Regions from separate parts of the Alicyclobacillus hesperidum subsp. aegles genome, predicted to be linked through region 1. Evidence: predicted binding sites of a transcription regulator. Region 1 holds the regulator's gene; each other region holds the start of a gene.
What was found. Region 1 encodes LexA, which represses DNA repair genes until DNA is damaged. Its sites were predicted from a motif close to CGAACATATGTTCG; they were not measured.

Region 1 (6,151 bases):
ATTCCCGGCGTCGAGGCTTGCATGGAGGAAATCTATTACTATCAATGCGATCCGGAAAATGGGTTCGGTATGCAGTCGATCTACACCAGCGACGGGGCTGTCGATGAGACATTTCGCGTTCAGCATGGCGACGCATTCCTGATCCCACGTGGATATCACCCGGTCTGTGCCGCGGGAGGTTACCAACTTTACTATCTGTGGCTGATGGCCGGTCCGATCGACCGGACGATGATTCCACACGACGATCCTAACCACGCGTGGGTGCGCGAGAGACATTGGTCGTGACGATACCACGTACGCGGAGAAAGAGGATGGGCACATGCGACCTTTGACGCAGGAAGTGTTATCGAGCCAACCTGATCTGGCACCGGCTTGGAATGCCTTGCAATCTGTGCCTGAACGCATACTGCAAATTGGTGAGGGCGTGTTTCTGCGCGGATTCGCCGACTGGTTGATCGATCGTCTAAACGCAGCCGGTTCATCTGTCGGCCGGATCGTCATTGCGGCTCCCCGGCCTACCGGTGCCCGTAATATCGAACGCTTTCGCAAGCAGGACGGTTTGTACACCGTCCTCCTCCGCGGTATGGAGGATGGACGCACCGTCGACCGACAGGAAGTTGTGTCTTCCATCTCGCGGGCCATTGATCCGCATCTTCAGTGGAATGACTTCCTTGCCTGCGCTCGTCAACGCGAGATCGATGTTGTGATTTCGAATACGACGGAACTTGGCATTCAATATGCGCCACAGCAGTACGTAGTGGGCCAGGTGCCGACGACTTATCCAGCCAAACTCGCTGCTTATTTGTATGAACGCTATCAGGTGTTTGGGGGCGATCCGAAGGCGGGCGTGACCATCTTGCCATGCGAGTTGATCGACGATAATGGTACGCGCTTGCGCGAGATCGTGATCCGCCATAGCCAGGAATGGGGATTGCCAGCAGCGTTCGTCGAATGGGTGAGGCTGCACAATGTGTTTTGCAACACCCTTGTCGACCGCATTGTCACACCGTTTACGCCGGAGGCCGACGGTGCTCCGGAGCTTCCCTACACAGATGAACTTGCGGTCGTCGCCGAACCGTTTCACATGTGGGCGATTGAAGGTGGCGATCATCTTCGTGCACGCTGGCCGTTTGCCGAGCTTGGGTTGTCGGTGTATTTCGTTCCTCGCATCGAGGACTATCGCCTGCAAAAAGTGCGTGTTCTCAACGGTGCGCATACGGCCATGGCTTGTTTGGGGCTGCTTGCCGAAAAGCAGACCGTCCTTGACGTGATGTCGGAACCGGTGTTGCACGCATTCGTCGAACGCCTCATTTGGTCGGAAATTGTACCGACGGTTGCCCCTCAGGTTGGCGATGAAGAGGTGCTTCGAAGATTTGCCAAAGACGTGATTGATCGTTTCAACAATCCATTTCTGCGACACGCGCTGACGTCCATTGCGAACAATTCGCTTGCGAAGGCGCGCATCCGCCTTGTGCCTACCATCGTCGAATATGCGGCTCGTCACCGGGTGAGCCCAGCGTTGGCAGCGGCGGCTATCGCGCTGTTGTGCTACGCCTGCCACCCGTCCTGCGCACAAGAGGCTATGGATGACCCATTGCGCAGTCGGTTACAGGAGATCTGGGTCAGCGAAACGGAAGCAGGTTTGGCTGGGACAGTGACACAGTTGTTGAAAGCCTCCGATGTCTGGGGATGCGATCTCGCCATGTTGCCGGGAATGACCGACATGGTCCAGGACGTGATACGTCTTGTCCAGGACCGGGGCGTGGTGCAAGCGATTGCTGATTGGCTCCAGAGTACGCCAGTGTCTGAACCGATGAGGAGGTGATGCGGTCCGCACGTGAAGTGATTCTGTACTCTGCGCTTGACGGGCCGCAGTCGACACCACCAGGATGAACAACCGGCGGTCTCGGAATGGATGTTTCGAAGATTATGGAAAGGGGACTTGTACACGCATGCAAACGAATGCGTCACCATCAGATGCAGGTACGGCAAAACTCGGGTTTGTCGTCGCCGTTGTCGTGATCGCGTCGCTGGGCGGGCTGTTATTTGGCTATGATACAGGCGTGATCGCAGGGGCAAATGAGTTTTTGAAGACAGAGTTTCACATGGGTGCAGGTATGACCGGCTTGGTGTCGAGCAGTATCGATCTCGGCGCGATGCTCGGCGTGCTCATTGCAGGCTATTTGGGAGATAAAATCGGCAGGAAGAAAGCGCTTTCCGTTGCAGGTCTTATTTTCATCGTTTGCAGCATTCTCACGGCGCTTGCGACAAACGTCGCGGAATTGGTGATCGGTCGCTTCATTGGTGGCGTCGGTATCGGACTTGCGTCACTGCTATCGCCTTTGTATATCGCGGAGATAGCACCGCCGAGAATTCGCGGGCGGCTTGTCGGGTCCAATCAGTTGGCCATTGTGTCTGGCATCTTCATTGTTTATTTCATCAATGCCGCTATCGTCAGTTCGCACACCGATGCGTGGAATCAGACGACAGGTTGGCGTTGGATGTTCGGGATGGGAGCCATACCGGCAGTTTTGTTCTTCCTGCTCTTGTTCTTTGTTCCGGAAAGTCCGCGTTTCCTCATGGCTCGCGGCCGTGAGCAACAAGCAATAGCCATTCTGGAGCGCGTAAACGGGCGCGAGCAGGCCCGCGTGGATGCCAAGGCAATCCGCGACTCCATCGACATGGTGCCTGACTCTCTGTTCCGCGAATTGTCGCGTCCCGGCATTCGCAAGGCTCTGTTTGTCGGCGTTCTACTTGCCATTTTCCAACAGTTCACCGGTACCAACGCCGTTGGCTACTACGCCCCTATGATTTTTAAGGCGGCCGGTGCTGGTACGAACGCATCGTTCTACGACACCGTGTGGATTGGTGCCATCAAAGTTATTTTCGTTATCGTGCTGATGCTTATTGTCGACCGCGTCGGCCGCAAGCGTTTGCTTGTCTGGAACGGTGGGTTTATGGCACTGTTCCTTGTCATCCTTGGCATCGCGTTCTCGTTGCCGCACATGCTAACATGGTTGGTGTTAGGCTTAACGTTCCTTCATACCATCGCGTATGAGTTGTCATGGGGTGGCGGCGTTTGGATTGTTCTATCTGAAATTTATCCGACTGCGATTCGTGGAAGAGCGATGTCCATTGCTTCCTTTGCTCTCTGGTTTGCAACCTATCTGGTGGCGCAGTTCTTCCCAATCCTCTTACAGGCAATCGGCGGTACCTGGACATTTTGGATTTTTGCCGTTTTCTGCATCGCTATGGCGGTGTTCATGAAGAAAGTGGTGCCCGAGACGAGCAACAAGTCGATGGAGAAGATTCAGACGGACTGGATTCAGGCAGGCAGCTCGGATTCGACGTCCAATTCGATTTAAGCACTCTATTAAAGAAAACTGGTGGGTGGCAACAGGATGCCCCCACCAGTTTTTTTAAGACTAGCGGATATACCGGAATACACCGACAACTTTTCCGAGAATCGTCACATAGTCGTAGTACAAGGGAGCCATGTGCTTGTTTTCCGGTTGCAGCCGAACTCGTCCACCCTCCCGGTAAAACCGCTTGACGGTCGCCTCGTCTTCCTCCGTCATGGCCACGACAATATCGCCGTTTACCGCGCTAGCCTGGCGTCTAACGATGACCAGATCTCCGTCTTGAATGCCGGCTTCAATCATCGATTCACCGACAATTTGCAGTACGAAAACCTCATCGTCTTTTACCATGTCTCGCGGCAACGGAAGGTATCCTTGCACATCCTCGATGGCCGTGATAGGCAAACCAGCCGTGACGTGTCCGACGATAGGGGCAAATACGGGAGCTTCATCGGTGACATTCTGGGTTGTATCTGGCGAGGACTCGTCATGTGAAATCAATTCGAGTGCTCGAGGTTTCGTCGGATCTCGCCGCAAATATCCCTTTTGTTGCAGGCGCTCCAAGTGGCCATGCACAGTGGAACTGGAAGCAAGCCCGACAGCCTCGCCAATCTCGCGAACCGACGGAGGATATCCTTTTTCCCTTATATTTTTGCGGATAAATTCAAGAATCGCTCGTTGTCGCGAGGTCAGTTGGCTCACCGTCCACACTCCCCATGCCTAGATTTGCCTTTATCGTATCACAGGATGGGGAATGTGGCAAACGTTTGTTCGCACCAAGGGGATTAGACGAGGCCAAGGTCGGCTAAAGCATCGGCGACGCCTCCTGAAATTGCGCTCGAAGTCACGCATTTGGCGACCTCTTTCACGTCGTCAGTGGCATTGCCCATCGCGTACGAGTAACCCAAGGTGCGGAACATGCCGACGTCGTTGCCGCCGTCGCCGATGTGCACCGCTTCTTCTGGGGAAATGCCAAGATAGTCGAGGAGGCGGAGGGCGCCAATCGACTTATCGGATTTTCGCCGCTGGAAATCGACGGCTTGCTCGTGCCAGCGATAGATATAACAGGCGGGGAACTCCTGTTCAAAGATGGCGTCCCACTCGTGCGTCATAAATGCATTAATTTGAAAGACGCCGATGTCTTGTACCCGATCCGCCAACGTCGGTTCGTAGGAGATGGGCGGGAAGTCGTATGAAGCCAGCACAGGCAGGTATTCATCGGGCAGTGGTTCGAGGGAAAGTGCGTGATCATGCGTGTGCACGATGGTGAAGATGTTGCGCTCGCGCGCCTTCTTGAGGATCCCTGTGACGACATCTACGTCAAACGGCATCGCGAACAACTCGCGATTACCCGCTTTCACAAGGCCGCCATTAAAATAAATCCCATAGGGAATATGCAATGCCTCTTGAATGTGTTGTGCGTGGATGACGCTGCGTCCCGTGCAAACGGCGACAGGGATATTGCTCTTGAGCAATTCAGCGACGGCAGCGGCGCTCCGTGGCACGATCTCGCCGTTGACGTACAATGTCCCGTCGATATCGAGAAATACCATTTTCACGTGTTGTCCGGTCTTCACCTTGGACGCCTCCCATCTGTCAGCCGCGTCACCAAAATCGATCAGTCGGACTCTCATTATACACAATCTTGGCACTCGATAGGCACGTCCCCCAAAAAAGGGGCCAATTGATTCCGATCCGCCCCTCCGCTATGATAGCCATATTGAAGACATGCAGGAGGAAACGTATGCGAGCGACAATGGACGCCCTTGTATCACTGGCAAAACGGCGAGGCTTTATCTTTCCAGGCTCCGAAATTTATGGCGGTCTCGCGAACACGTGGGATTACGGTCCACTCGGTGCCCAAATGAAGCACAATATCAAACGCGCCTGGTGGCGCCACTTTATTGAACAAAATCCGTATAACGTGGGCCTTGACTCGGCTATTCTCATGAATCGACAGGTTTGGGTCGCATCCGGTCACGTCGAGAACTTCCACGATCCGATGATCGACTGTCGGCAGTGTAAGTCGCGCTTTCGTGCGGACAAGCTAATTGAAGAGGCTGCTGCCGCGCGCGGCGAGGAAGTGGTTGTCGACGGCCTGCCATTTGCAGAGATGGAGAAGCTGGTGGAGCAATATCAAATCGTGTGCCCGGAGTGCGGTGCGCAGGATTTTACCGGCATTCGCCAGTTCAATATGATGTTCAAGACATACCAAGGCGTGACGGAAGACGCATCCAATGAAGTGTATTTGCGCCCCGAGACGGCACAAGGTATCTTCGTCAATTTTAAAAATGTACAGCGCACCATGCGCCGAAAACTGCCGTTCGGAATCGGACAATTCGGCAAAAGCTTTCGCAATGAAATTACGCCCGGCAATTTCACCTTCCGCACGCGCGAATTCGAGCAGATGGAGCTAGAGTTTTTCTGCGCCCCCGACGAAGACATGAAGTGGTTCGCGTACTGGCGTCAATACTGCTACGACTGGCTTGTGTCGTTGGGCCTACGCACGGAGAATCTGCGTTTTCGCGACCACGAAAAAGAACAGCTGTCGCACTACAGCAAGGCGACGACGGACATCGAATACCAGTTTCCGTTCGGTTGGGGCGAGTTGCTCGGCGTGGCGGATCGGACAGATTACGACCTAAGGGCGCATGCAACGAGTTCTGGCGAGAACATGACCGTTCAGGAAGAAGGGCAGGAGCCATTTATTCCGTACTGTATCGAACCGGCCATCGGCGCCGATCGCCTGTTCCTTGCGATTTTCGCCGACGCGTATGACGAGGAAGAGGTCG
Region 2 (6,151 bases), on a different contig from region 1:
ATGGTGCCAAATTGCTCGGCCAAGGTCTTCGCCGCCTTTTCCCCGACATGCCGGATACCAAGGCCAAACAACAGACGCTCTAACGAGTTGCGCTTGCTATCCGAAATCGCGCGCAACAACTTGTCGGCCAACCTGTCGCCCATCCGTTCAAGCTGTAGAAGGTCTCCTTTTTTCAAGCGATACAAGTCTGCGTACGTGCGCACCAGGCCGCGTTCCAATAGGATGGCGATCCACTGCTCGCCAAGCCCCTCAATGTTCATAGCATCCCGTGACGCAAAATGGATCAACCCCTCGCGAAGCAAAGCAGGGCAGTCTGGGTTCATGCATCGCCACGCCACTTCTCCATTGAGTTTTTGTAAGGGCGATCCGCACTGCGGGCAGGTGGTTGGCATCCGAAACATCGGCAATTCTTCTGTGCGCCGCTCTGGCAGCGCGCGGATGACCTCAGGGATGATGTCCCCCGCCTTTTGCACGACAATGACATCCCCGACGCGAATGTCCTTTTCCCGAATCAAATCCTCGTTGTGCAGCGAGGCGCGCGAGACGGTAGTACCAGCCAACTGCACGGGATCAAACACGGCTGTAGGCGTGACCGCACCCGTACGACCAACGGTGAGCTCAATGCTCCTCAGCGTGGTCTCTGCCTGTTCCGCAGCATATTTATAAGCAATCGCCCAGCGTGGGCTCTTTGCTGTAAAGCCAAGCTCATCTTGCAAAGCGAGATCGTCAACCTTAATGACCATGCCGTCGGTCGCATACGGAAGTTGGTGGCGGCGCTCCGCCCACTCCTCGATATACGCCACGACTTCTTCGATGTCCCGACACAGTTTGCGCTCGCCGTGGGCTGGCAGTCCTAGTCGCGCGACGTAGGTCAAGGCTTCGCTGTGTGTCTCTACCGCGTGTTCGCCCGGCTGTGCCAATTGGTATACAATTACACCGAGCCTGCGTGAGGCCGCAATAGCAGGATCCAACTGTCGCAATGATCCGGCTGCTGCGTTGCGCGGATTCGCAAACAACGGCTCGCCCTGCGCCTCACGCAACTCGTTGAGACGCGCAAATTCCCGCTTTGGCATATACGCCTCGCCTCGCACCTCAATACTCACGGGTTCATTGAGTTGCAGGGGTACGTTGCGAATGGTACGAATGTTCGGGGTGATGTCCTCACCAACCTCGCCATCGCCGCGGGTGGCCCCTTGCACCAAAACGCCGTTTTCATAGCGCAACGAGACGGCGAGCCCATCGATCTTCAATTCGCAGACATAGCGAACCGCATCGCCCACCACCTGGCGTACACGCTTGTCAAACTCGAGCAGATCCCCGGCGGAATACGCGTTTGCGAGGGAAAGCATGGGAATTTCGTGTTCGACCTTGGTGAATCCCTCGGCCACCGGGGCACCAACGCGTTGTGTCGGCGACGTCGGATCGGCCAATTCTGGGTACATAGCCTCTAATTGCAGCAGTTCCCGCATCAACGAGTCCCATTCCGCGTCTGTGATCTCCGGCTTATCCTCGAGGTAGTACCTCCGATTGTGATACTCGATTTGCTCGCGCAACTCTTTCACGCGCGATTTCGCTTCTTCGAGCGTCATGCTCATCATCGATATCCTCCAACTGCAATCGATAATATGTGGGTGCTGTGCCAAACACCGTACACCCTGTCTGCTCCATTACGATTCACTGATTTTCTGGATGGGTGCAAACTTCGCAAACAGTTTACGTTCGCCAATCGGATCGGCAAACCGCACCATTAACTCGAGCTGCTCGCCTTCGCCCTGTTTGGATATAATGACGCCCCGCCCCCATTTGCGATGTTCCACCACATCGCCGGGGTTGTATGGCACCGTGAGATCGGCACCAAAGGACTGCGGAACCACGACACGGGAGCCAAGACGCGCTGGTTCGCCGTCTCGATTGAGCCTCCGCGATGCGTCGTCCTTTCCAGACGCAGGCTCCGCGGCGCGGTACGTAGACAACCCGTCGTGATCGATATCCGTCGAAGGCATTTCACGTAAAAAGCGGGACGCCGTGAAAAAGCGGCGCTCGCCAAAAATCATGCGATTGCTGCAGGTCGTAAGGAACAATTGCTCCTTCGCCCGCGTGACGCCAACATAGCACAAACGTCGCTCTTCCTCCATCTCCTCCGGGGAATCAAGCGCTCTTTTGTGCGGAAATACACCTTCCTCCATGCCGACGAGAAAAACCACCGGAAACTCTAAGCCCTTCGCGGCATGCAGGGTCATCATGATGACTTCGTTTGCGGATTCACTCAGGTCCGGCTTGCCACCTGCCAAATCCGTATCCGAAACGAGCGCGACTTCCGTTAGAAACTGCTCAAGTGCACCGGTTTCTCCGTCCCTGACACCATTCTCATCGAACTCGCGCGTCAGCGACAGGAACTCGTCCAGGTTCTCCAGTCGGCTCTGTGCTTCCAACGTCTTTTCCGCAGCCAAGGCATCGCGATAACCCGATCTTTCAAGCAACTGCTCTGCCAAGTCGGTCAGCGGCAGAAATGCACGCTGCTGTTGCAAAAGGAGGACGAGATCGACAAATTGAGCCAACGCCGTCGCCGCCTTGCGTGCGATACCCGCTTGGCCAGCGTGCTCTGCCGCCCGAAAGAGCGATGTGCCGTGTTCACGTGCATAGGTTTCGAGCCGTTCTAAAGATGTATCGCCGATTCCCCGCTTTGGCACGTTGACCACGCGCAAAAACGAAACGTCGTCGTCTGGATTGGCGACCAACCGAAGATACGCAAGGACATCCTTGATTTCCTTGCGTTCGTAGAACCGCACGCCGCCATAAATCCGATACGGAATGCCCCTCTGCAGAAACACTTCTTCGATCACGCGCGATTGAGCATTTGTCCGATACAAGACGCTGAAGTCCGCATAAGTGCGTCCGTTCTGCGCAAGTCGTTCGATCTGATCTGCGACGTATTGAGCCTCAGCCCGTTCGTCCGCGGCGTGATACAGGCGCGCTTTTTCGCCTTCACCCGCGCTTGTCCACAAGTTTTTCGAGCGCCGCAACTGGTTGTTTTGAATCACCTGGTTGGCAATGCGCAGAATCCGTCCCGTAGAACGATAATTTTGTTCAAGGCGAATGACCGTCGCATTCGGGTAGTCCCGCTCGAAATCGAGAATATTGCGGATGTCCGCACCTCGCCATCCGTAAATGGATTGATCCGAATCGCCGACTACACACAGATTCTTGCGTTTCTCTGCAAGCATCTTGACCAGCACATACTGTGCATGGTTCGTATCTTGGTACTCGTCGACGTGGATGTGTGTAAAGCGGTTTTGGTAGTAGTTCAGCACATCCGGGACGGATCGAAAAAGCTCTACGGTTTTCAGCAACAGATCATCGAAATCGAGCGACTGATTCTCTCTGAGTCTACGTTCATACTCTTGATAAACCTGACCGATCAGCTTTTCATAGGGCGATCCGGCTTGGTCCACAACCCGCGTGGCGGATCGCAATTCATTTTTATGTTGGCTGATTTGGTGAAGCACCGCCCGTGGATCATACTTTTTCACATCGATATTCATGTCGTGCATCACGCGGCGGACGACGGAAAGCTGATCCGCCGCATCAAGCACTGTAAAGGCAGTCGAGTAGCCGAGATGTTGTATGTCTCTGCGCAAAATACGAGCACACAACGCATGGAATGTCGACGTCCAAATGTCACTCGCTACTGCCCCCACCAGCTGCTCGATCCGCTCGCGCATCTCGCGGGCAGCCTTGTTTGTGAACGTAATGGCGAGAATAGCCCAAGGCGGCACCCGTCGTTCGGCAATTAAATAGGCAATTCGCCGCGTCAATACGCTTGTTTTACCACTGCCAGCACCCGCCAGAATCAACAGCGGGCCGTCTGTGGTTTGCACCGCCCGTTTTTGTTCATCGTTTAAACCGTGCACAATCGAGTTTGTATCCAGCTCCGTCCGTGCCACGTACGCATCACCTTTCGCGCGCCGCTGCGCTATACTACACACGAGTATAACAGTTTCGTCCACCCAAGGCGATCATTTGTTCGCCTCATTCCGTCGGTTTTCGAACACGCCGTTGGACAAATCCGTATGAATTAAATGTGTTGACTCTGAAATGGCCATCTGCTATATTACTACTTGTCCGTTTTTGAAGGACGTAAATAAGCGTGGATGCGACGGAATGTAGCTCAGGTGGTAGAGCGCACGGTTCGGGACCGTGAGGTCGCAGGTTCGAGTCCTGTCATTCCGACCAAACCCTGATACAACTGGCTTTCGTGGATTTTTGAAGGAATAAAACAGTGGTCACCCTGACCACTGTTTTATTCTCAACGTTTATTCCTAACGACCACTTCCTTTCTGTAGTTAAAACAAAGAAAGGAAGTGGATTTTTTATGTTGTTCAAGTATCTGTGAAAGACTTGTGGGGTGACAAAGAGCACAATTTCACAGATAGAGCGGAGGAAGGTACCAAGAGATTGCAGAGGATATCTAAAAAACAGTCGCTGTAAGCGACTGTTCCGTTTTAAACTGCACACAGTTGTGATAAAAACGTAGGGGCATTCCTACGCAGTCTACCTCGAACTTCAATCCGTAACTTGCTCTTTTCATCAGCGTTAGGATTGAACTCTTTAACCACTGCACTGAAATCGCTCTTGGTCCTGATGACCTCATTCATAAACCAACTGTAATAAGCAGGAACATAGCCTAATTTCCGATTTCCCAAACTGAGAATTACTACAGCATTACCATCCCTCGGATTATCCCGTTCCGACTTTAAGTTAACAGTCTGCCCGTTGCTCAATTGTCCGACAACGGCATCACCGTCGTAATAGCGCCATCCCGCTACGTAAAACTCAATTGCGAATTCCCCGAAATGGGTTTCAACAGGTTTAACAAACTCATAGGTATCAGTGGCCACCCGTCCACCAGTAGCATTCAATAAATCCATTGGTGTGTAGTCGCCAGGTAACCCTAGTTCAGACAAAATAGTCTTGAAATCTGACCTCCTAGGGTCAGGTAAACGTCTGGCAAATGCCGCAAAAAGATTTGGTGCTTGGTAGACCTTATTTAGATCGGGAAAAGACAGATGAGGTTGATACCCGTCCATCAGGGCATCCTGAACAGAGCGCTGCCCTTGCGTCCTATAAGTAAAATAATATCCGGATGCATCATGAACCAAGGTACCTACATGATACCGTTGCCTGGAAAACGGATTTTGCCAAATCAGCCAAAGCTCAGATTGGTTTTTCAGCATTTTATCCCACATTTCTTCTCCAGTTTAAAATCCAGTTCTTCCGTTTGTTTATGAGATGATGCACAAAGTCCTTCTTGATAGGACTCATGTAGGCATCGGGCACTTCGTTCAGGATCGCAATTAAAGCACTGTCTGTTAAGGATTCCAAGCACTCTAAATTCTTGAAGACTACATTCGGATATTTCATTTGTATGTGGGTCAAAAGTTCAAGGTACTTAGGCTTCTTTCGATCCGGCAACCCAATCAACGATTTACCTCGGCGAATGAATCCCAAGAACCGCTCTTCATCCCTTAACATGTCAGGGATGTCTTCATCTTTTACAAGATGGCCTAAGGAACACCCATTATCGTACAACGGTGCAAGTTTAAACGTGTCTCGAGACCGGATAATACCCCAATTGTCGCAATGTCGATCTTGATTCCCGATAAAAGCATCGAATACAGGAATCGCCATGAAATCCTTATCCAATCCGTATTCTTGCAAAACCTCAACAATTACACTAATGTTGTAATCGTTGAGACTGTATCGGTCGAAGGCCGTATACATTCTGCTGATAAGGTCCCCACCTTCGAAGAACTCATCTCCAGGCTTAATGAAGTTGAGTGAGAGCGAACCAACTGAATCCCCGGATATGGCCAAAGAAGTCTCGGGCGTTTTCAAGCCGATTGCACGTCCAATTTTTGAAGCAATCTGTTCGGCCCAGGCCTCACCCGTATTTTCACGAGGAAGTTTGAACAACCATTGAGTTCCATCATCAGGATTCACTACCCAACGTTTAGGTCTCGTACCCGGCGCTTGCCGGTCTTCATCGATGACCCAACCCGCTATATCTAGGATTTGCATCAACATTCTCCGTGCCAAAAACCATGTCGGAATTGCCACCTAATACTCAAATTATACCCCAAAAAATCTTACA
Region 3 (6,151 bases), on a different contig from region 1:
CGCGGCTGGCCGGAGCGCTGGCAGCCGTTTCATGCTGCACAGACCGTGCAAATAGGGAGGTGATTCGCGTGCAAGTAATTGTCAATGGCCGGTTGATAGACGTGCCAACTGGGATCACGGTCGACGGACTGCTCATGCAGTTGAATCTGGCGGAGGAGCGCGTAGCCGTCGAACATAATCAACAGGTGCTTGAGCGCGGCGCGTTCGCAGAAACCGTGCTCGTAGAAGGCGACGTGCTCGAAGTGGTGCGCTTTGTCGGTGGGGGCTAAGCAAGACGCTTGGCGTGGTTAACATAAACAAAGGAGGAATATCGACGATGGAGCAGTTGACGATTGCAGGCAAGTCGTTTCGATCACGATTGATGGTGGGCACGGGAAAGTATGCATCGTTGCCACAGATGCGGGAGGCACTTGCGGCTTCCGGTGCCGAAATTGTCACGGTTGCAGTGCGGCGTGTCAACTTGGATGCCCGCGAGGAGTCCATACTGTCCTATATCGATTTGCATCAATATACGCTTCTTCCTAATACAGCGGGTTGCCACACTGCCGAAGAGGCCGTTCGCACGGCGCGCTTAGCGCGCGCTGCCGGCTTGTCGAACTGGGTGAAGCTCGAGGTCATCCCGAATGACGGCACGCTACTGCCTGATCCGATTGCAACGGTGGAGGCGGCGGAACAGCTGGTAAAGGAGGGGTTCGTGGTCCTGCCGTACACGACAGACGACCACACAGTGGCACGTCGCCTGCTGGATGTCGGCTGCGCCACCATCATGCCTTTTGCTTCCGCCATTGGCACCGGACAAGGACTCGAAAGTCTCGAGCGTATTGCGCGAATCGTGGATGTGGTCGCAGGCCGCGTCCCGGTCGTCGTCGACGCGGGCATCGGTGCCCCGTCGGATGCGGCACTTGCCATGGAAACGGGTGCAGATGCCGTATTGGTGAATACGGCCATTGCAAAGGCTGGCGATCCAATCGCCATGGCGCGAGCTATGGCGATGGCTGTGGAGGCGGGCTGGCTGGCGCGGCAGGCCGGCAGAATTCCACGTTCCGCCGTTGCATCACCGAGTAGCCCAGAGTCCGGACGTATCGGATCCGATGCTACTCTAGTGCAATCGTGAAAGAAAGTATGAACTCGCCAGGTTCACAAAGGGGTCACGGTATGAACGACGAACGGTATTCGCGGCAAATTCGATTTCGCCCCATCGGGGGCGCGGGACAGGAGCGGTTGCGCGCCGCTCGCATCGCGATTGTCGGCATGGGGGCGCTGGGAACTGTGTCAGCAGCCCAATTGGCGCGGGCAGGCGTCGGCTATGTGCGCGTGATCGATCGCGATGTTATCGAACCGTCCAATTTGCAACGGCAGTCGCTGTATACTGAGGCAGACGCCAGGGCGGGGCGACCGAAGGCGATTGCCGCGGCGGAGGCTCTGCGTGCCGCAAACAGCGATATCACGGTGGAGCCTGTGGTCGATGATGTCCATGCTGGGAACGCGGAATCGCTGTTGGCCGATGTCGACGTGATTGTGGATGGATCGGACAATTTTCAGGTGAGATATCTGTTGAACGACGTCGCTGTTAAACACGGCCTGCCGTGGGCGTACGCGGGAGCCGTCAGTTCGCATGGAACGGCGGCGTTTTTCCGGCCTGGGCAAACGCCTTGCTTTGTTTGTTTGCTCGGGCCAGATGCTGGGGGTGGGCACGACACATGCGAAACGGTGGGCGTTATTGCACCCGTGGTGGCGATGGTTGCGTCCTATCAGGTCGCCGAGACCCTTAAGTATTTGACAGGCAATCTGGATGCGCTCAGCGACGCCATCTTCCAGGTCGACGTGTGGCAGAATGAGTTTCATCAAACCGCCCTCGGCGGGCCCAGTCTGCAGTGTCCGTGCTGCGTAAACCGAGAGTTTCAAGCGTTGGCGGGCAGTAGAGGCGCTTTGACCGTTTCGCTATGTGGCAGGCAGACTGTTCAGGTGCGTCCAACCACCAGCCGCCCATTGTCACTTGACAGACTCGCCGAACGCCTGCGGGCGCTTGGCGAAGTGCGTGTGAATGAGCACTTGCTACGTTGGCAACACGGCGAAATTGCCATCAGTGTGTTTCCAGACGGCCGCGCCTTGGTTCATGGCACGGACGATCCTGCCCGGGCCCGCAGTCTGTATGCTCAATACATAGGCATGTAAATGCCAACAGAAATATCGTTTCCCAGAAAATGCAATTTCAAAGGGGCAACGTGAGTTGCCGACTTTGCGGCTCACGTGTCCTGGCGACCGGTTGCGTCGATGGTACAGATTCGATGTTTACGCCCAAACTGCGCACCATGGCAGTAGCCTTGGCGATGATCTGGCGCCGGTACCACGGTGGTGCGTATGGCGTTTTGTACAACTTTTCATACTGCTCCAGCAGGTGCGGGTACGTTTGGCGGAGGGCGTCGAAGAACCAAGGTTTGACTTCCGGCGCCAGGCGCAGTATGGAAGGCATAACAAAGTGTGCTCCGTGTGCCACAGCCTGTTCGATCACGCTATGCATTTGAGCCTCGCCGTCACTGATATAAGGCAAGATGGGGGCGAGGAAGACGCCAACCGGCAGCTTGTGTTCTGCGAGCTTGCGCACGGTGGCAAGCCTTGTTTTGGGGGCGGGTGTCGCTGGTTCGAATGCCCTCCAAATGTCTCCATCCAGCGTATGAATGCTCAATTGAACGGATTCCAACCGCATTCGTTTCAAAATATCCACGTCTCGTAGAATCAAAGGCGATCTCGTAGTGATGGTCGTCCAAATTTGGTATTTTGCGAGCACCTCCAGACAACTTCTCGTGATTTCCCGCTTCGCTTCAATGGATTGATAAGGGTCTGTTGCGGTGCCGATGGCCAGTGTGCCAAACGACGTAGACAGACGTTCAAGATTGCCACCACAGGCCCGCAACTTCGTCTCAAGCTGCCTCTCCAAAGCTTCTGGTATCGCCGCTTTGACCATGACGTGTTTGCGAAATGTGTCATCGGCGGCAAATCCAAGGAAGCTATGCGTGGACCGCGCATAGCAAAATGCGCAACCATGCGAACATCCTCGATAAGGATTAAGCGACCACGCGAATGGCATGCTTGGTGCTTGCACTTTATGAACCGCCTGTTTCACCGCCATGTCAACGTATTGCGGAGCCTCCAACACGGCGTAACACCCTTCCCCACAAAAAACGAACATATGTTCTGGGTATGAGCTTACACGATGTATGGAGATTGTCAACTGATCTTCTTAAAGCCCAAATGGTTCCATAGTGCAAAACCAATCTGTGTATGCTACTGTATATACAGCTAGCAAAAAGTCAGACACTCGTAACTGTGAAGATGAGGAGGCTGCAGCGTTGCAGATCGACTTTCATACAGAACAGCTCATTCGCTTGGCGTTGGCAGAGGACATCGGGCGAGGCGATTGCACCACGATGTACACAGTGGATCCGGCGCTACAGGCCCGTGCTGTCGTGTGGGTGAAGGAGCCCAGTCGCATTGCTGGCTTGCCGCTCGCGGAACGCGTATTCCACACGGTCGATCCCACATTGCAATTTACGTACTTGGCTCACGATGGGGATGACCTGGCGGATCGGCAGGCGGTTTGTGAGATTGTGGGCAAGGCATGTTCCATTTTGACCGCAGAGCGGACGGCCTTGAACTTCTTGGCACGACTGACGGGGATTGCGACAAAGACGCGCGATGCCGCAAATCTGATCGCCGGAACGAAGACCCGGTTGCTCGACACGCGCAAGACCACACCCGGATGGCGCAGCATTGAGAAATACGCGGTGGCTGTTGGTGGCGGCTGCAATCACCGCCATGGCTTGGACGATATGGTTTTGATCAAGGACAACCACATCGCAATGGCTGGTGGTGTGCGCGTGGCTATTGAGCGCGCGCGTGCGCAAGTCGGCGTTGCACAGAAAATCGAAGTCGAGGTCGATACCTTGGAGCAGTTGGCAGAGGCCCTGGCAGCCGAGCCCGATATGATTCTCCTCGACAACATGTCGACGAGCCAACTTGCTCAGGCCGTTGCCATGTCGGACGGACGGGTGACACTCGAGGCATCTGGCAACATGACGTTGTCGCGTTTGCCAGAAGTCGCGGCGACAGGCGTGGATTACATTTCGATGGGCGCTTTGACGCATGCGGCACGAAGCATTGATGTGGGCCTCGACATCGAGCCGTTCATGACTTTGCGAGTGGGGGATCAGCCATGAATCAGGACACGGCGGACATCGTCATCATCGGTGCTGGGCTTGCTGGCATGGCGGCAGCATTGGCGGCCGCGGAACACAGCGATGTCGTCGTGTTAAGCAAGACGGGCATCGCTGGCACCAATTCATATTTCGCGCAAGGTGGCATTGCGGCCAGTGTTCACCCCGCCGATCGCGCGGCTTGGCATATGGAAGACACCTTGGCTGCAGGGGCAGGTTTGTCAGATCCCGCTGCCGTGCGAACGTTGACGGATCTGGCGCCGCAGGCCATCGCATGGTTGGTGGGCACAGGCGTTGCCTTCGATCGCGATCGCAAAGGCCAACTGCGCCTTGGCTTAGAAGGCGGACATGGTCGTTCGCGGATCGTCCATGCCGATGGCGACGCTACAGGACGCGTGGTCGTACAGTCGCTCGCAGGCGCTTTGGCTGAGAACGGACGTGTGCGAATGATCACAGGCAGTTTCGTCGAGGCCGTGGTGAAGGACGTCAGTGGCAGGGCCATTGGCGTTGTCGCCAACTGCGATGGCGAGACGACGTTTTGGCGGGCTCGCAAAGCCGTTGTTCTGGCAACCGGAGGAGCCGGACGGTTGTACCCACATTCGTCCAATCCGCCCGGGGCGATAGGTGAAGGATTGGCCTTGGCGTATCACGCAGGAGCGGTTCTGGGTAATCTCGAATTTATACAGTTTCATCCAACTGTAGTCAACGATGTAAGCGGCGACGCTTTGCTCATCTCCGAGGCGGTGCGTGGGGCGGGCGCACAACTTGTCGATGCGTGCGGCAAACCGCTGTTCGCGAACCGGAGCGACAATCTGCGAACGCGCGACGTCGTGGCACGCGAAATTTATCGTGCACAGCGCGAAAGGGGCCCCGTCTTTCTCGATGCGACGGGCGTTTCTCATTTTGACCAGCGGTTTCCAAACATTTCGCGTCGGCTTTCGGAAATCGGGATTGATCCGATCACGTCGCCGATTCCTGTCACGCCCGCTGCACACTTCATGATGGGCGGCGTGATCGCACGAATGAACGGCGAGACCTCGGTTCCCGGCCTGTTTGCCTTGGGGGAGGTTGCGTGTACCGGGGTTCATGGCGCAAATCGGCTAGCGAGCAATTCTCTTTTGGAGTGCGTCGTTATGGCGAAGTTGTTCGCCCAAGCCATGCGCCATGCGCCATGCGCGCCGAGATTGCCCGAGGCCGATGTCGAATCGCGGATTTGTGCCGTCGAATCGGAGGCGGTCTTGTCACAAGTGCAACAGGCAATGTGGAATGGCGTCGGGATCGAGCGAACGGGTACGGGCTTGTTGGCAGCACACCATACATTGCTCGATCTCGCCAGGCAGCGGCCGCAATCGGCAGCCGCGTGCGTGGCATGGTTGATTTCGCAGCTGGCCATGGCACGCGAGGAAAGCCGCGGTGCCCACTTTCGGTCGGATTACCCCATGCCAAAGCTCGCCTTTGCGCATAGCAGCGAGATTGTGAAGTCGAGAAGTACAACGATTCGAAGTGAGGAGACGGTATACGGATGGCGATGACAGTCGAACAAGGTACGTTGTTGGAACAAATCCGCGTTTGGAAAGAGAAGCGCAACGCGCTGATCCTTGCTCATAATTACGAGCTGCCCGAGGTGCAGGACGTCGCTGACGTGCTCGGCGATTCCCTGGCATTGGCGCGTGCTGCCGCAAAGACATCGGCAGACGTGATTGTCCTCTGTGGCGTCCACTTTATGGCGGAGACAGCGGCGATTTTAAACCCCGAGAAAACGGTACTCCTGCCGGATGCAGAGGCTGGCTGTTCCTTGGCCGATTCGATCACGGCTGATCAATTGCGGGCATGGAAAGCGGAGCACCCAGGTGCGGTGGTTGTCTCGTATGTCAACACATCTGCGGAAGTGAAGGCAGAAAGCGACTACTGTTGCACATCGGCCAACGCAGTCGACG
Region 4 (6,151 bases), on a different contig from region 1:
ATGGGGAAGTACGCCTGCTGAGTAGTCCCATTTTCGAGGGCGAGCGGCACGATCTCGGCCTCCTCTTGGTTGTCTCCAGCGACGAGCCAGCACTCCGTTTGAACCGCCCATTTGGGTTTCTTGAAACAATCTACTTGCGCCGTGCGAAAAAGCCACATGTTACGGTGACGCAACCACAGGCGGAATGACTGTCGGCCGTTGGCCGGAGGAGGAGGCGAGTGTATGGATCTCGCAACGATATTAGGTTTGGTGATTGCCGTCGTAGGCTTGGTCGGCGGCTATGTTTTGGACAAAGGGGCGCTCGGTGCGCTGATTCAGCCGCCGGCGATGTTGATTGTGTTTGGGGGCACGATTGGCGCGACTTTGCTTTCTAATAAAATGAAATCCTTTACGTCCATCATCCGTTACTTACGAATTGCGTTTATGGCCCCGAAGCGTGATCCCCACGCAACCATCGAACAGTTGGTCGACTTGGCGACAATGGCTCGTAGAGAAGGAATCCTTGCTTTGGAAGACCACGTCGATTCGTTTGAGGATCCGTTTATTCGCAATGGCATTCGCCTAATCGTTGACGGGATCGATCCGGAATTGGTCAAAGAGATGCTCGAGACGGAGATTTCCTACATTGAGCAGCGCCATGAAGTTGGTATCAATCTGTTTGAGTCAGCTGCAGGGTTTGCACCGACGATGGGCATTATCGGTACGGTTATGGGCCTGGTACACGTGCTTGGTAGCCTGAGCGATGTGAGTAAACTAGGACCCGAGATTGCCACAGCGTTTATCGCGACCTTATACGGTGTAGCCAGTGCAAACGTGTTTTGGATGCCAATAGGGAACAAGTTGCGTGTGCGTTCGCAGGAGGAAATTCTTGAACGCGAGATGAGTGTGGAAGGCATCTTGTCGATTCAGGCAGGCGAGAACCCAAATGTGTTGCGCCAGAAGTTGATGTCATTCCTGGCGGCTTCTGAGCGGATAGACAAGAAGGCGGGTGTCTCCAGTGGCGCGGCGCAAGAGGCCTAAAAAACACCAAAATCACGAGCGCTGGTTGGTTACGTATTCCGATTTGATCACGCTCTTGTTGGTTTTCTTTATCGTGATGTTTGCGATGTCGACCATTGATAAAACGCGGTTTGCGACGCTGGCTCAATCGTTGTATCAGGCGCTGCATCCCGGACAGCAGATTCCGCTCAATGGAATGGGGACGACCGCGTTGCTGAACAGCGGTGACCAGAACAACGGGACGCAGTTTCCCGACAACTTGACAGCCCCGAATGGCGCATCTAAGCAGAAAGCACAAAATCAATCGCAGTCGTCTTTGCAAGATCAGCAACAGCTGGACCAATTGTTTAAAGAGATACAGCAATATATCTCTGCACACCATTTGAATGGTGAAGTGCAGGTAGAAGATCAAGCACGCGGTGTGCAAATCACGATGCGTGACGTGGCGTTGTTTAACACGGGGCAAGCTGTGTTACTCCCTGGTGCACAACACATCATTTCGGGGTTTGTCCCATTTTTCAAACAAATTACCAATAGTATCGTGGTGGAAGGCTATACAGATACGCAGCCGATTGACACACCAATTTACCCGTCGAACTGGGAGTTATCAGCAGCTCGGGCGATGAGTGTTGTGCGGTTTTTGAGCAATCATGGGATCGATCCGACGCGGTTGGCGGGCATGGGATATGGACAATACCATAACGTCGCGCCAAATAATACGCCTGCAGGGCGTCAGGCAAACCGTCGAGTTAACATTGTCGTATTGCGAAAAGCGTACTCGCCGGGAACCGTACAGACACTGCCTGCTGGTAACTAAGCTGTGTGGCAGGCCGTGCTTGTAAACTCCTAAACTTTCCTGACTTCCCTCCGCAGTTCATTGAACAGGATTCCCCACTTCTTTATAATGAGATTCGATTGATGTGAATGGAATAATGCCGCTGGATAGGGAACGCTCGTTCCCTTTTTGGCGTTTCAGTGATATTGTGTACAGTGGCGAACGTATGTTTGTGGTCAGGGGGGATGGAAGTGCAGAACCTGCCGGGAAAATTTGAATTGGTATCAGACTATCGTCCGCAAGGTGATCAACCAGCAGCCATTGAGCAGTTGGTCGACGGTGTGGACAGCGGGTTGCGCCATCAGACGCTGCTCGGCGTTACCGGGTCAGGTAAGACGTTTACCATGGCCAATATTATTGCCGAGTTGAATCGGCCGACTCTTGTGATCGCCCACAACAAAACGCTGGCAGCGCAATTGGCAGCAGAGTTTCGAGCATTTTTTCCGAACAACGCAGTCGAGTATTTCGTCAGTTACTACGATTATTATCAGCCGGAGGCGTACATTCCATCCACAGATACCTATATCGAAAAAGATGCGAAGATCAACGATGAGATCGATAAAATGAGGCACTCCGCGACGGCTGCCATCCTCGAACGCAACGACGTGCTTGTGGTTGCCAGTGTGTCTGCGATTTATGGTCTTGGTAGTCCGCAAGAATATAGCCAGCATGTATTGTCGTTGCGCGTTGGGGCGACGATGGATCGCAACCAGATGTTACGGCGCTTAGTAGATATGCAGTACGAGCGCAACGACATCAATTTCATTCGCGGTACATTTCGCGTGCGTGGTGATGTTGTCGAGATTTTTCCGGCGTCCCGCGACGAGCATGCCATTCGGGTCGAACTGTTTGGCGACGAGATCGATCGCATTTCGGAAATCAACGTAGTCACAGGCGAAGTCGTGGCCAGGCGCAATCACTTCAGCATCTTCCCGGCCTCGCACTTTGTCACATCGCGGCCTCGATTGGAGGCGGCCATCGAGCGCATCCGTGAGGAGTTACGGGAGCGGCTGCACGAGTTGCGTTCGCAAGATAAGTTGCTTGAGGCACAACGGCTTGAACAGCGAACGATGTACGATATCGAGATGATGCTGGAGATGGGATTTTGCTCAGGCATTGAGAATTATTCCAGGCATCTGGAAGGCCGTGCTGCAGGCGAACCTCCGAACACGCTCCTCGATTATTTTCCGCCGGGCTTTTTGACGCTGATCGACGAGTCTCACGTCACCCTGCCACAAATTCGAGGGATGTATGGTGGTGACAGAACGCGTAAGCTGACGTTGATTGAACATGGCTTTCGGCTTCCGTCTGCGGCGGACAACCGCCCTTTGACGTTTGAGGAGTTCGAGCGAGCAGTCGGGCAGTGTATTTACGTCAGTGCAACGCCCGGGCCGTATGAGGAGGAGCACCAGCAGCGCATTGTCGAACAGATCATTCGCCCGACGGGATTACTCGATCCCATCATTCACGTCCGCCCAATTAAAGGCCAAATTGACGATCTCGTCGGCGAGATTCGCGACCGCATCCGCCGCGATGAGCGCGTACTCGTCACGACGCTGACCAAGAAGATGGCCGAGGATTTGACGGATTACCTCAAGGAGATTGGCATTAAAGTGCGGTATCTGCACTCTGATATCAAGACCATTGAGCGCATGGTGATTCTTCGCGATTTGCGCAAGGGCGCATTTGATGTCCTGGTTGGCATCAACCTGCTTCGCGAAGGCCTTGATTTGCCTGAGGTATCGCTCGTTGCCATTCTCGACGCTGATAAAGAAGGTTTTTTGCGCGCGCATCGGTCGCTCATTCAGACGATTGGACGCGCTGCTCGCAACGCCAACGGCACAGTCATTATGTATGCGGATCAAATTACAGATTCGATGCGGATCGCAATCGACGAGACAGAGCGACGTAGAGCCAAGCAGATTGCGTACAACGAAGAGCACGGCATCACGCCGACGACCGTTCGCAAAGCAGTCCGGGATGTCGTCGAGACGACGAAGGTAGCGGACACCCATGAGGAGTATGTAGCCGTCGCCGAACAGGCACAGGCTCTTAAAGGACGTGAACGCAAAGAGCTGATTGCCAAGCTGGAGCAGCAGATGCGTGAAGCGGCGAAGGCCTTGGAGTTTGAGCGCGCTGCGCAGTTGCGCGATATGATTGCCGAATTGATGGATGCATCGTGATCGCAAGCGTGGGAAGAAGGGAAGAACGAGATGCCTCAGGATTTCATCTACGTGCGCGGCGCACGTGCGCACAATTTGAAAAACATCGACGTCAAAATCCCGCGCGACAAGTTTGTGGTGATCACGGGACTGAGCGGATCGGGCAAGTCGTCGCTCGCGTTTGATACGATTTATGCCGAGGGACAGCGACGTTATGTCGAGTCGCTTTCCGCGTATGCACGACAGTTCCTCGGTCAGATGGACAAGCCGGATGTCGATGGTATCGATGGCCTATCGCCGGCCATTTCCATTGATCAGAAGACGACGAGCCGCAATCCGCGTTCGACAGTTGGCACGGTGACAGAAGTCTATGATTATTTGCGTTTGCTGTTTGCGCGGGTAGGGCGTCCCTACTGTCCGAATTGTCATATTCCCATCCAATCACAGACGGTCGAGCAAATGGTCGACCGCATTGTGAAGTTGCCTGAACGCACACGATTGCAGGTTTTGGCTCCCGTGGTGCGTGGGCGCAAGGGTGAGCATCAGAAGGTGTTTGAGCAGATGCGCAAGGCGGGCTATGTCCGTGTGCGCGTCGATGGCGAGGTTCGCGAGCTTGAAGATGACATTCAGTTGGAAAAAAACCGCAAGCACAGCATAGAAGTCGTGGTTGATCGCCTCGTCGTTCGCGATGATATTGCCAGTCGCTTAGCCGATTCATTGGAGGCTGCACTCGGGCTTTCGGGTGGCATTGTGTTGGTTGACGTGATCGACGGCGAGGAAATGTTGTTTAGCCAAAATGCGGCGTGTCCAAATTGTGGATTTTCCGTGGAGGAACTCGCGCCTCGCATGTTTTCGTTCAACAGTCCGTTTGGCGCGTGTGACACGTGTTTGGGCCTGGGCGTCAATATGGAGGTGGACGAGCAGCTGGTGGTGCCCAACCCGGCGCTCAGTATTGAAGAGGGCGCTATCGTTCCATGGGCGGGTTCCTTTTCAAACTATTATCCAGAGCTATTACGGGCCGCCTGCCAATCGTTCGGGATCGATGTTACGGTGCCGGTCGCAGAGTTGCCAGACGAAGCGTTGCATAAGTTGCTCTATGGCAACGGGGAAACGATACGCTTCGCTTATGAAAACGACTTTGGTCAGCACAAGACGGCACAGATTCCGTTTGAGGGTGTCATTCCGAACTTGGAGCGGCGCCATCGGGAGACGGCTTCAGATTCCATTCGTGAGTTTATCGAGTCGTTTATGAGCGCGAAGCCCTGTCCGGCCTGTCACGGCAAGCGGTTGAAGCCGCAGAGCCTGGCGGTCCTCATCGGGGGCAGAAATATTGCAGATGTCACCGAAATGTCTGTAGGGGATGCGTTAGCATTCTTCGGCGATTTGACACTATCCGAAAAGGAAATGCATATTGCTCGCCAAATTTTAAAGGAGATTGAGAGTCGGCTCGGCTTCTTGCGCGATGTGGGATTGGATTACCTGACGTTGGCGCGCTCGGCCGGGACACTGTCAGGCGGTGAAGCGCAGCGCATTCGTCTTGCGACACAGCTTGGATCGTCACTGATGGGCGTTCTCTACATTTTGGACGAGCCCAGCATCGGCCTACATCAGCGCGACAATGAGCGTCTAATCCGGACGTTGGAGCATATGCGCGATCTCGGTAACACCTTGATTGTCGTCGAGCACGACGAGGACACCATGCTGGCGGCCGATTACATCATCGACATGGGCAAGGGTGCCGGCATTCATGGCGGCGAAGTGGTGAGTCAGGGGACGCCCGCTGAGGTCATGCGCGATCCCAATTCTGTGACCGGCCAGTTTTTGTCGGGACGCCGTTTCATTCCGGTGCCGGATGAGCGCAGGCGGCCTGGGGATCGATGGTTGGTGGTGAAAGGGGCTCGCGAAAACAACCTTAAGGGTATCGATGTCAAAATACCTATTGGTGTGTTCACATGTGTGACAGGCGTCTCGGGGTCGGGCAAGTCGACATTGGTCAATGAGATTTTACACAAAGCCTTGGCACGCGACCTCAACCGAGCGCGCGTGCGACCCGGTGCCCACGATGCCATTACAGGGTTGGAGCATTTGGACAAGGTCGTCGATATCGACCAATCGCCCATCGGTCGTACACCGCGATCCAATCCCGCGACGTATA

Region 2: a site for LexA is predicted at 4,014-4,027, ahead of pcrA (DNA helicase PcrA). Genes of this name have one in related genera too.
Region 3: a site for LexA is predicted at 3,184-3,197, ahead of QMF38_RS02590 (SPL family radical SAM protein). Genes of this name have one in related genera too.
Region 4: a site for LexA is predicted at 1,994-2,007, ahead of uvrB (excinuclease ABC subunit UvrB). Genes of this name have one in related genera too.

What each region holds. Positions count from the first base shown of each region.
Region 1 covers NZ_BSBJ01000005.1:159,400-165,550, forward strand. Annotated here, with positions in the region: gene iolB (5-deoxy-glucuronate isomerase) at 1-285, shown strand, start outside; gene QMF38_RS03620 (tagaturonate reductase) at 320-1,825, shown strand; gene QMF38_RS03625 (sugar porter family MFS transporter) at 1,953-3,365, shown strand; gene lexA (transcriptional repressor LexA) at 3,426-4,061, opposite strand; gene QMF38_RS03635 (HAD family hydrolase) at 4,145-4,936, opposite strand; gene QMF38_RS03640 (glycine--tRNA ligase) at 5,104-6,151, shown strand, end outside.
Region 2 covers NZ_BSBJ01000008.1:52,632-58,782, forward strand. Annotated here, with positions in the region: gene ligA (NAD-dependent DNA ligase LigA) at 1-1,589, opposite strand, end outside; gene pcrA (DNA helicase PcrA) at 1,668-3,944, opposite strand; tRNA gene QMF38_RS06535 (tRNA-Pro) at 4,158-4,233, shown strand; gene QMF38_RS06540 (HIRAN domain-containing protein) at 4,503-5,234, opposite strand; gene QMF38_RS06545 (HipA domain-containing protein) at 5,236-6,117, opposite strand.
Region 3 covers NZ_BSBJ01000004.1:125,113-131,263, reverse strand. Annotated here, with positions in the region: gene thiO (glycine oxidase ThiO) at 1-63, shown strand, start outside; gene thiS (sulfur carrier protein ThiS) at 69-269, shown strand; gene QMF38_RS02600 (thiazole synthase) at 317-1,114, shown strand; gene QMF38_RS02595 (ThiF family adenylyltransferase) at 1,156-2,175, shown strand; gene QMF38_RS02590 (SPL family radical SAM protein) at 2,213-3,157, opposite strand; gene nadC (carboxylating nicotinate-nucleotide diphosphorylase) at 3,351-4,217, shown strand; gene nadB (L-aspartate oxidase) at 4,214-5,746, shown strand; gene nadA (quinolinate synthase NadA) at 5,737-6,151, shown strand, end outside.
Region 4 covers NZ_BSBJ01000008.1:159,037-165,187, reverse strand. Annotated here, with positions in the region: gene QMF38_RS07055 (PDZ domain-containing protein) at 1-188, shown strand, start outside; gene QMF38_RS07050 (flagellar motor protein) at 223-1,020, shown strand; gene QMF38_RS07045 (flagellar motor protein MotB) at 998-1,816, shown strand; gene uvrB (excinuclease ABC subunit UvrB) at 2,020-4,017, shown strand; gene uvrA (excinuclease ABC subunit UvrA) at 4,048-6,151, shown strand, end outside.